4 regions of the Anaerobacillus sp. 63XJN7_5_ISO-PGPR-S23-430 genome follow, and region 3 is predicted to be linked to each of the others. Evidence: predicted binding sites of a transcription regulator. Region 3 holds the regulator's gene; each other region holds the start of a gene.
What was found. Region 3 encodes LexA, which represses DNA repair genes until DNA is damaged. Its sites were predicted from a motif close to CGAACATATGTTCG; they were not measured.

Region 1: a site for LexA is predicted at 1,403-1,416, ahead of AC0VYJ_RS18440 (YhjD family protein). Genes of this name have one in related genera too.
Region 2: a site for LexA is predicted at 1,072-1,085, ahead of AC0VYJ_RS13710 (Y-family DNA polymerase). Genes of this name have one in related genera too.
Region 4: a site for LexA is predicted at 797-810, ahead of AC0VYJ_RS04300 (SPL family radical SAM protein). Genes of this name have one in related genera too.

Annotation. Positions count from the first base shown of each region.
Region 1 is NZ_CM149686.1:3,521,052-3,523,256, reverse strand. Features, by position in the region: gene AC0VYJ_RS18450 (HPr family phosphocarrier protein) at 1-43, shown strand, start outside; gene clpP (ATP-dependent Clp endopeptidase proteolytic subunit ClpP) at 250-834, opposite strand; gene AC0VYJ_RS18440 (YhjD family protein) at 999-1,385, opposite strand; tRNA gene AC0VYJ_RS18435 (tRNA-Arg) at 1,688-1,766, shown strand; gene AC0VYJ_RS18430 (hypothetical protein) at 1,929-2,205, opposite strand, start outside.
Region 2 is NZ_CM149686.1:2,597,618-2,599,822, forward strand. Features, by position in the region: gene AC0VYJ_RS13710 (Y-family DNA polymerase) at 1-1,007, opposite strand, end outside; gene AC0VYJ_RS13715 (M4 family metallopeptidase) at 1,528-2,205, shown strand, end outside.
Region 3 is NZ_CM149686.1:1,937,917-1,940,121, forward strand. Features, by position in the region: gene AC0VYJ_RS10380 (hypothetical protein) at 1-366, shown strand, start outside; gene lexA (transcriptional repressor LexA) at 617-1,240, opposite strand; gene yneA (cell division suppressor protein YneA) at 1,392-1,712, shown strand; gene AC0VYJ_RS10395 (YneB family resolvase-like protein) at 1,716-2,205, shown strand, end outside.
Region 4 is NZ_CM149686.1:793,617-795,821, forward strand. Features, by position in the region: gene AC0VYJ_RS04290 (LysR family transcriptional regulator) at 1-194, shown strand, start outside; gene AC0VYJ_RS04295 (hypothetical protein) at 335-736, opposite strand; gene AC0VYJ_RS04300 (SPL family radical SAM protein) at 848-1,678, shown strand; gene AC0VYJ_RS04305 (S1C family serine protease) at 1,738-2,205, opposite strand, start outside.

The sequences.
Region 1 (2,205 bases), 1.6 Mb from region 3:
AGATGCGATGTCTTCATTAATTGATTTTATTCAAAAAGATTAGCAAAACCTGGCTGTGTGCCAGTTTTTTGTTTTGCATTAAATTGTTAACGTTGCGAAACATTCTTAAGAGAATAGAGTTATAGAGAGTGGGATCATCCATTGTGGTTCATTGGCTGCTCAAATAGCAGATGGTTCAAAAACAACGCCTATTCTAAGAAAGAAAAAGCCTTTCCCAACAATGTAGGGAAAGGCTTTTTAGGGTCTATCTTATGCTTTCTTTTCCATTACTTCATCAATCAAGCCGTATTCTTTCGCTTCAGTCGCTTCCATGAAACGGTCACGATCTGTGTCGCGATCGATTGTTTCAAGTGGTTGACCTGTGCGCTCAGAAAGAATTTTGTTTAGCTTCTCGCGCATTTGGATGATGCGTTTTGCGTGAATTTCAATGTCAGAAGCCTGACCTTGAGTACCACCGAGCGGTTGGTGAATCATTACTTCACTGTTTGGTAGAGCATAGCGCTTACCAGGTTCACCAGCAGCAAGTAGGAAGGCACCCATTGAAGCAGCCATACCGATGCAGATTGTTGATACTTTTGGCTTAATGAATTGCATAGTATCGTAAATCGCCATACCTGCAGTGATTGAACCACCAGGGCTGTTGATATAAAGTGAGATGTCTTTATCTGGGTCTTCAGCAGCAAGGAAAAGAAGTTGTGCAACGACTGCGTTTGATACGTTGTCGTCAATTGCTGTTCCTAGCATAATAATACGGTCCTTAAGAAGACGAGAATAAATGTCGTACGCTCTCTCACCGCGGTTTGTTTGTTCAATTACCGTTGGAATTAAAACCATTTTAAATTCCTCCCTTATATTTGTGGAATATGTAGTTGCTGTATGTTCATCATACCTAAAAGGTCAGTATAGGTCAAATAAAGTGCTGTCCTATTTTTTAAACGATGAAAAGGGTTTGATTTTTCTTTAACCACATACACCCATTTTCCCCGCATCCCTTTATTTTAAACAGAGCGAATGTTCCTTTTTTTTAATCGATCGTCTGCTAAAAAGTAGGCTAAAATTCGTCTTTCTACCTGATTACGTATTTGAATGGAAGAATAGCGGTATGTTTGATTGTAACCTCGACAATATACTTTGCAAATCACAACATCTTCTTTCGTATCTTCTATATAGACGCGGATTCCTCTATCATGAAGCATTGCTTTTGCCCATTTTAAGTCAGAGGAGGCTAACGTTATAGCGGCATGAATTAGTTCCAGATAAGGGCGCGGAAGTTTCATTTTCGAATGGTTCACCCATTTCGTGTCAATTTCCAGCACTCTTTTCAGGTAAGGAAGTAAGAGGTAGTTTCTTAATGCCTTCGTTTCTTCTTTACTTAATTGGAACATGATCATCCCCACCTAACAGAACATATGTTTGGTATAACTTTACTATGAGACAGGTGAGACGTCAAGAACTGAAGCGATACCTTTTCTATGATATGAATGAAATGTTTGGATAATAGCTTTGGCCAATATTGTTAATATCTCACCGTTCACCAGAGCAAAAAAGCAACAGCGTTCATTAACATGGTATAGATAAAATGCTCTTATACACTATTGATTACTCATTGATCGTCACTTGGAAGCTATGAAATTCACCTTGCAAAAAAAGGGGGCATATCGTATAATAATCCTTGCGCTAATGAAGCGCGCCCGTAGCTCAGTCGGATAGAGCGGTGGTTTCCGGTACCGCGTCAGTCGGGGGTTCGAATCCCTCCGGGCGCACCAAATACATAATTCCAATCCCTTTCGCTAGTGTGAAGGGGATTTTTTTATGATAAATGTCATCTTTGTTCGCTTAGATCCAGGGAATGAATAGTATCCTTCATTTTGAACAGAAAAAAAAGAAGAGTAGAACTCGTCCACTCTTCTTGCGATCAGTCTTACCTTCTAACAGGGCTTATCTTTGTCATCGTCATGTCCTTTGCTGATTGCTCCACTCATCGTGTGTTTGAAGCCTGAGTGCATTCCAGTAGCGCATAGTCCAAGCCATAATCCTATAAAGAAGGCTTTTTTGAAGTCTTCCGGTTCAACATAAATGTGGCTCATTACAATTCCGATTCCAATGGAAAGAATCGGTAAGAACCTTACCGGAAAACCAAACACCTTAAAAAGGTGTACAACTCCAATGATGACTGGAAGCAAAGCAATTCCATATACAGCTAAA
Region 2 (2,205 bases), 660 kb from region 3:
TGAAGACATACATTGTATATTTCGAGCGTAATAGCAGTCGGGCTGTGGATACTCCTTGAACGGTGAAAGCCACCCCCGCCTTCTTCTTTGCTATAACCAATCCCAAGGCTAATCGTACGCCCTGCCTTCCGGGCTTTTCTCGCACGTCTTGCAACTTCTTCACTCATCTCAAGAATGACGTGTTGAATGTCTTTTTCGTCATGGTAATCTCGTAACAAAATTTGGCTTTTCCCATAGCTAATCTGTCCCTGCATAATCGGCGCACCCATTTCAGAAAGATCGATGCCCCACGCATGATGATAGAGCTGATTTCCCATAATACCGAATTTTTCTTCTAGTAGATGTAGCGGGTAATGCGCAAGCTGCTTTACATTCATAATCCCCATGCGATTTAACGTTCGCTCGACACGCGATCCAATACCCCACATTTGACTTAGCGGGGAAAGCGGCCAGAGTTTTTTAGGAATATCTTCATAAGTCCATTCTGCAATCCCTTTTTCTTTCGCTTCCAGATCAAGACAAAGCTTTGCCATTAAAAGATTTGGCCCGATCCCTATGGCGCATGGTAATCCGAATGTCTCTCTTATTTCATTTTTGATCTTGTGAGCTACTTCAAATTTGTTTCCCCAAAGTCGTTCTGTCCCATCAACCTGCAAAAACGATTCATCAACGCTATACGTATGGATACATTCTGATGGTACATAACGATGAAAAAGCCTCGTTATTTCCATTGATTGTTTCAAATATGAAGACATTCTCGCATTAACGATACGAATGTTTTTGTTATTTGGAATTTCAAATAGTCTGCTCCCTGTTCGTATTCCAAATTCCTTTTTTAGTGCCGGAGACGCCGCCAGCACAACACTTCCCTGTCGCTCGGTATCACCAACAACCGCGAGATAGCACGTAAGTGGATCAAGCCCCATCTCTACTGCTGAACAACTTGCATAAAAACTTTTCATATCAATACATAGGATTGTTTTCTTTGGAAATTTAGAATAATCCATTTGTATCCCCCCTTCTCCTAAATGAAAGAACGTTTGTTCCCTTTATGTATACCCGTATTTTAACCGAATATACGTTCCCTTTACAATAAGTACTTTCTTCCAATCATAAAACGATTCACTTAGCATCACCCTTTTCTCTAAAGTAACGAAAAAATACCGGAAGAAGAACGATAATGAACTTAACGCTATTCACTCGAAAGTTAGTCATCAAAGCACATACCGATTAGAGATCCTACACTTGTTCCATTAACAGATAGGGATGTAGAAATACTCGCGCATCAATCTATAAACGCACAGAAAAAGAACCAGTATATTCCATTTCACATGGTCATTCACGTCCTTGTTTATGAGCACACGACCTACTGAGTCTAAAGAACCAATCCCCTTTTTAATAACAGGTATATCTCCCTATAACTATATCCAAAAGGATAGGTCTTAACTATCAAAATAGTTTAAATAGTTTGAATATTAAACCTTTTATGATAATGTTAGCTCATCTTAATCACGAGGGGGATATAGAATGGGAAAGAAAAAAAATTTACTTTCAATCGGTTTATCAGTGGGGCTCGTTAGTACCATGCTCGCACCATCCTCAACATTTGCAGCAGCAGATACGAATATGAATAAAGAAACAGGAACACCTTCTTTTGTTTCAGGAAAACTAACAAAAGCAAGCTCTCAAAATGCCAATCAAGTGTTATTTGATTACTTGAACGAACAGAAAAACCTGTACAAGTTTAGTGGATCTTCTGCTAAGGATTCCTTTAAAATCCTATCAAAAGAAAAAGACGATCTTGGTTTCACGGTTTTTCGATTACAACAACTTCATGAAGGAACACCTGTTTATGGTTCAACTCAAACGGCTCATGTTGATGAAAGTGGTATTTTAACAGCCGTATCAGGTACAGTTATTCCAGACCTTGGGTCGAAGAAAGAGCTTAAAAAAGCAACAAAATTCAAGAAACAGGACGCCGTTAAAAAAGCAGAAGAAGATCTCGGTTTTTCACCAGCCTATGAACAAAAACCCGAATCCAACCTTGTCGTCTATACCGAGGGGGAGTCTGCAACGTATGCTTACCATGTGACCTTGAACTTCCTCTCGCCTGAACCGGGTAACTGGCAATACATAATTGATGCAACAAGTGGTGAAGTTCTAACAAGCTTCAACGCCCTACACGAAGCAAAAAAAGAAGGAGTT
Region 3 (2,205 bases):
ATGATTGCAGCCAATACTGGACCATGGCCGGTAGAAAGAGGCGATGAAGTATGCGAATGGCTCGCACCAGAATATCGTGATAAACCGTATGAGTGCCATGAAGGGGGTCCGACTGAAGGATCAAAAGCTCGTAAAGGAGGAGGCGGAAGCTACTTATCGAATGAAAGTCAGTACCGATCCAATCGCGTGCGAATTGGGATAGGAGCTTATGATATTCCGGGTGGACACCTTCACGTAGCCGCTCAGGAGTACTATCCTGAAGATCCTTCCGTTTATATCACTGATGAGTTCCAAAAGTTCCGTCAGGCGACAGTAGATCAAACAGTTGAATTAGTTATAGCGGCTTCAGAGGCTGCTGAAAAGTAACCGTTTAAGAATTATGTTAGAAGTATACAAAACCGCCCTTTATTTAAATGAAGGGCGGTTTTGTATAGCCTTTAAGAGTTAAAAGTAGGTAGGTGAGGTTGGTTGTAATGTAAAGCTACACCCCTATGCTCTTCAAACTGCGATCATTTACACAGACGGAGGGGTTAATAAATAAAAGAAGAGAAGAAGCTCGTATTGATATAGCCCAGAAAGCTTATATAACATAAAAAAAGAAGCGCACGCAGCGCTTCTAGTGAATGGAGCGAAAGACCCCAATTACTTTACCAAGAATAGAAACGGAATCAAGAATGATCGGTTCCATCGATGAGTTTTCCGGTTGAAGTCGGAAGTAGTTGCTTTCTTTAAAGAATCGTTTAACAGTTGCTTCAGCTTCATCTGTCATCGCGACAACAATATCACCGTTATTTGCAGTTGGTTGTTGCTTCACAATAACCATATCACCGTTATAAATACCAGCTTCGATCATACTATCCCCTTCAATCACTAGAATAAAGGTATGTTCTTCATCCTGTGCAAACTGTTCTGGAAGCGGGAAGTATTCTTCTACATTTTCAATGGCAGTGATGGGTTGACCAGCAGTTACTTTACCAATGACGGGAACGTTTACAGTATGTTGACGAGGAATATCGATCGTTTCATCAAGACCAAGCACTTCGATGGCTCTTGGTTTTGTTGGGTCTCGTCTGATATACCCTTTTTTCTCGAGTCTTGCCAGGTGGCCATGGACAGTGGAGCTTGAAGCAAGTCCAACAGCTTCGCCAATTTCTCTTACGGAGGGTGGATAACCCTTTTGCTTAACTTCGACTTTAATAAAGTCCAGAATGTCCTGCTGACGCTTTGATAGTTTCATAATATCTGGCACCTCGTTCCAATCTATCTATTTGTTAGTAGTATACCAGAATTTTTGTTCGCATACAAACATAAGTTCGAAGAAATTAGTTGACACGAACAGAGGTTCTGATATACTAAAAACAGAACAAATATTCGCATATGGGGTGATTGGGATGAGAAAGCAAGCTGGGGGCTTGTCTGGAGTTGATTTTCTTGTCATTATATCTTTTGTAGCTGTGTTAATTATTGTGTTTCTATCTTTGCGAACAGCTGCAGCTGAGGAGTATGATCGTTATACAACGGTACAATTGGAGCAGGGAGATACTGTTTTAGAAATTGCGGAAGAATACCGTACTGCTCATGAGTTGTCTGATCGGAAGTTCGTCAGTTGGGTTGAAGAAGTGAATAGCATTGATGCAAACCGAATTACAGCAGGAGATACTCTCATCATCCCTGTTGAAGCGAACGCTACCGCACTTGGGGGTAAAGAATAAAGTATGAACGCCGTTATTTATTGTCGGGTAAGCACAAAGAAAGAAGCACAGGAGTCTTCTCTTGCCAGGCAAAAAGAAGAACTACAACGATTTGCATCACAGTCAGGTTTTATTATACAGCGCTTGATTGAAGAAAAGCACAGCGGGTATGACATTGATCGTGATGGCATACTTGAGGTGCTTGACTTATTGAAAGAGGGGCATGTTGAGGCATTGCTCATTCAAGATGAAACAAGACTTGGGAGAGGGAATGCAAAGATCGCTCTTCTACATGCCGTCCATAAATATGGAGGGACGATTTATACAGTGAATCAAAACGGAGAACTTCAATTGTCGGAATCTGATTCGATGGTTCTTGAGATCGTTAGTATCGTTGAAGAATTTCAGCGCAAGCTTCATAATCTGAAAATTAAACGTGGAATGGACAAGGCGGTTAAAGAAGGCTATCGACCACAGCGAAACCTCAGCCATCAAAATCAAGGTGGGCGTGAGC
Region 4 (2,205 bases), 1.1 Mb from region 3:
GATTTATTGAGGAAGGGCTTGGGTTCTCTTTTTTACCATGGTCATCTGTTCGGCGTGAGGTATTTGAAGGGAGAATTCTTCAAGTCGATACTGAGGAAATCAAACTGTCTGAGGTTCACACATACATGGTCTATCAACATCTTTCGGAGGAAACAGAAATATTTAAACAATTTATTGAGAAAAGCATGAATTAAGCCCGATCAGCGTCCTGATCGGGCTATCCTCTTATTTTCCGAGTGTGAAATAAGAGTGTGGGATGGTTGCGTGTCATAGATCCTAACGGCTAGCTTACACGCATGAGTAGTATGTGCGAAGTAAAATAAAGTATACACATTTAGTAAGTAGTTAGTCCCCAAACTTTCCACCCCTTTTCTTCTTTAGAAGCAAAGAGGTGCATGCGCACGGGGAGTTGAGAAGATTTCTTTGTGACGAGTACATCAATAAGGTAAGTGTGATTTGCGACTTTTTTTTCACAGGTTTTAACGGCTGGCGCGTAATAGGGTGACTTCTTTTTTAAAGGGGACATGCTAATGATTTGCCATGAATTTGTATCGGGAGTATTGGCCATTAAGCCTGAAAGAATCGTTGTAGCTTTCGTTGTAAGTCCTTTTGTTGATGCCGATTGATCTAGTGATGTTGGACACTTTCCTTGAATGAGCTGAATCGGACCAGCTGCATAAGCATGAATTGGTAAAAGAAGAAGTAAGAAAAGGAGACAGCTTACTGTACGTTTCATCAATTTATACCACCTTTCACCTTTACCGTGCCCGCTTAGTGAAAAATTATTCGTAATAATCGAATACATGTTCGGTTTATGGTACACTAATGGAAGAAGGAGGGATCGCCATTGCAGCCTTCAATTCAGAAGCGAACATCTCGGTCTATTTTAACAAAAGGTAGTGGATTTCTTAATGGATATAGTCACACTCTGAACCCTTACGCTGGATGTGCCTTCGGTTGTTCTTATTGCTATGTAAGAAGAATGCCTATTGCCCTTTTTAGGGAAGAGGATTGGGGAGAATGGGTAGATATTAAAGAAAACGCTGTGGATCTTGTGAAAAAAGAGATTCCGAAAGCTCGGAAAAAAGGAGAAGTATCGATTTTTATGTCTTCTTCGACAGATCCTTATCAGCCTATTGAATTTAAGACTGATTTAACAAGAGGATTACTTGAGGCTATGGTAGAAGAAATGCCTGATTTTCTATTTCTTCAAACCCGCTCTCCACTCGTCACTAGAGATATTGATTTGTTAAAAAAATTCGGCAAAAAGGTTCTGGTCAGTATGACAGTAGAAACAGACCTTGATTCAGTGCGCAAAATTTTTGCGCCATCAGCACCGCCAATTGCAGCAAGGTTAAAGGCGCTACAAACGTTACGAGCAAACGGTATTCCTGTACAAGCGGCAGTGGCACCACTTCTCCCGTGTTCTGAACATTTCCCTAAGAAGTTAGCTGAAGTAACGGATCGCCTCACGCTTGATGACTTTTTCATGGGTGATGGGAGCGGTGGTAAAAGAACAGAGCAGCTTGGCATTCGTAAGCTCTTTGAAGAAGCGGGTCTAGAAGGTTGGTATCAACGTAAAGCCTATTTGAAAATAAAGAAGCGATTACAGGACTTTTTTCCTGATAGCGCCATTTATATTTCTCAAGAAGGTTTTTCACCTCCAGACGAGGGCTAGTTTAAATAAATAATAACAAATAGGCTAGAGAATGTACCTCTAGCCTTATGTTGCCTACTTTACTTTAATTTTTCAGCCTTACCACTTAGAATTTTCAATTGGTCATTTTCATAACCAACCTGGTAAGTGACGTTGTATAGAGAAGTTGTTGTCTTCTTATCCTCGGTTCGTTCTTGTGCTTTAATAGTAGCTGTTACCTTTACTTGATCATTCGTTTGATTTAAACTTCCGGTCATATTTGAAACTTCCACGTCAAGGGTATGGATATAGCCACTTCGAAAATCTTCATACAGCATTTCACTCTGCCAGCGACTGCCAAGTAAGGAGTAGCCAGTGACATAGTCTTGAGTAGACAAGCTTTCATAGAAATATCCAATAAGATAGGTAGCATTATTTTTAAAGTCTTCTCCTGTGAGTCCCTGTGGTGTTGATACTTCTTCCTTACTTTCATCATCTACCGTTATTTCTACTGGGTCATCAGACCAATTTTTAATTTGCTCAATAACGTTGGGGAGCGGAATGCTAAA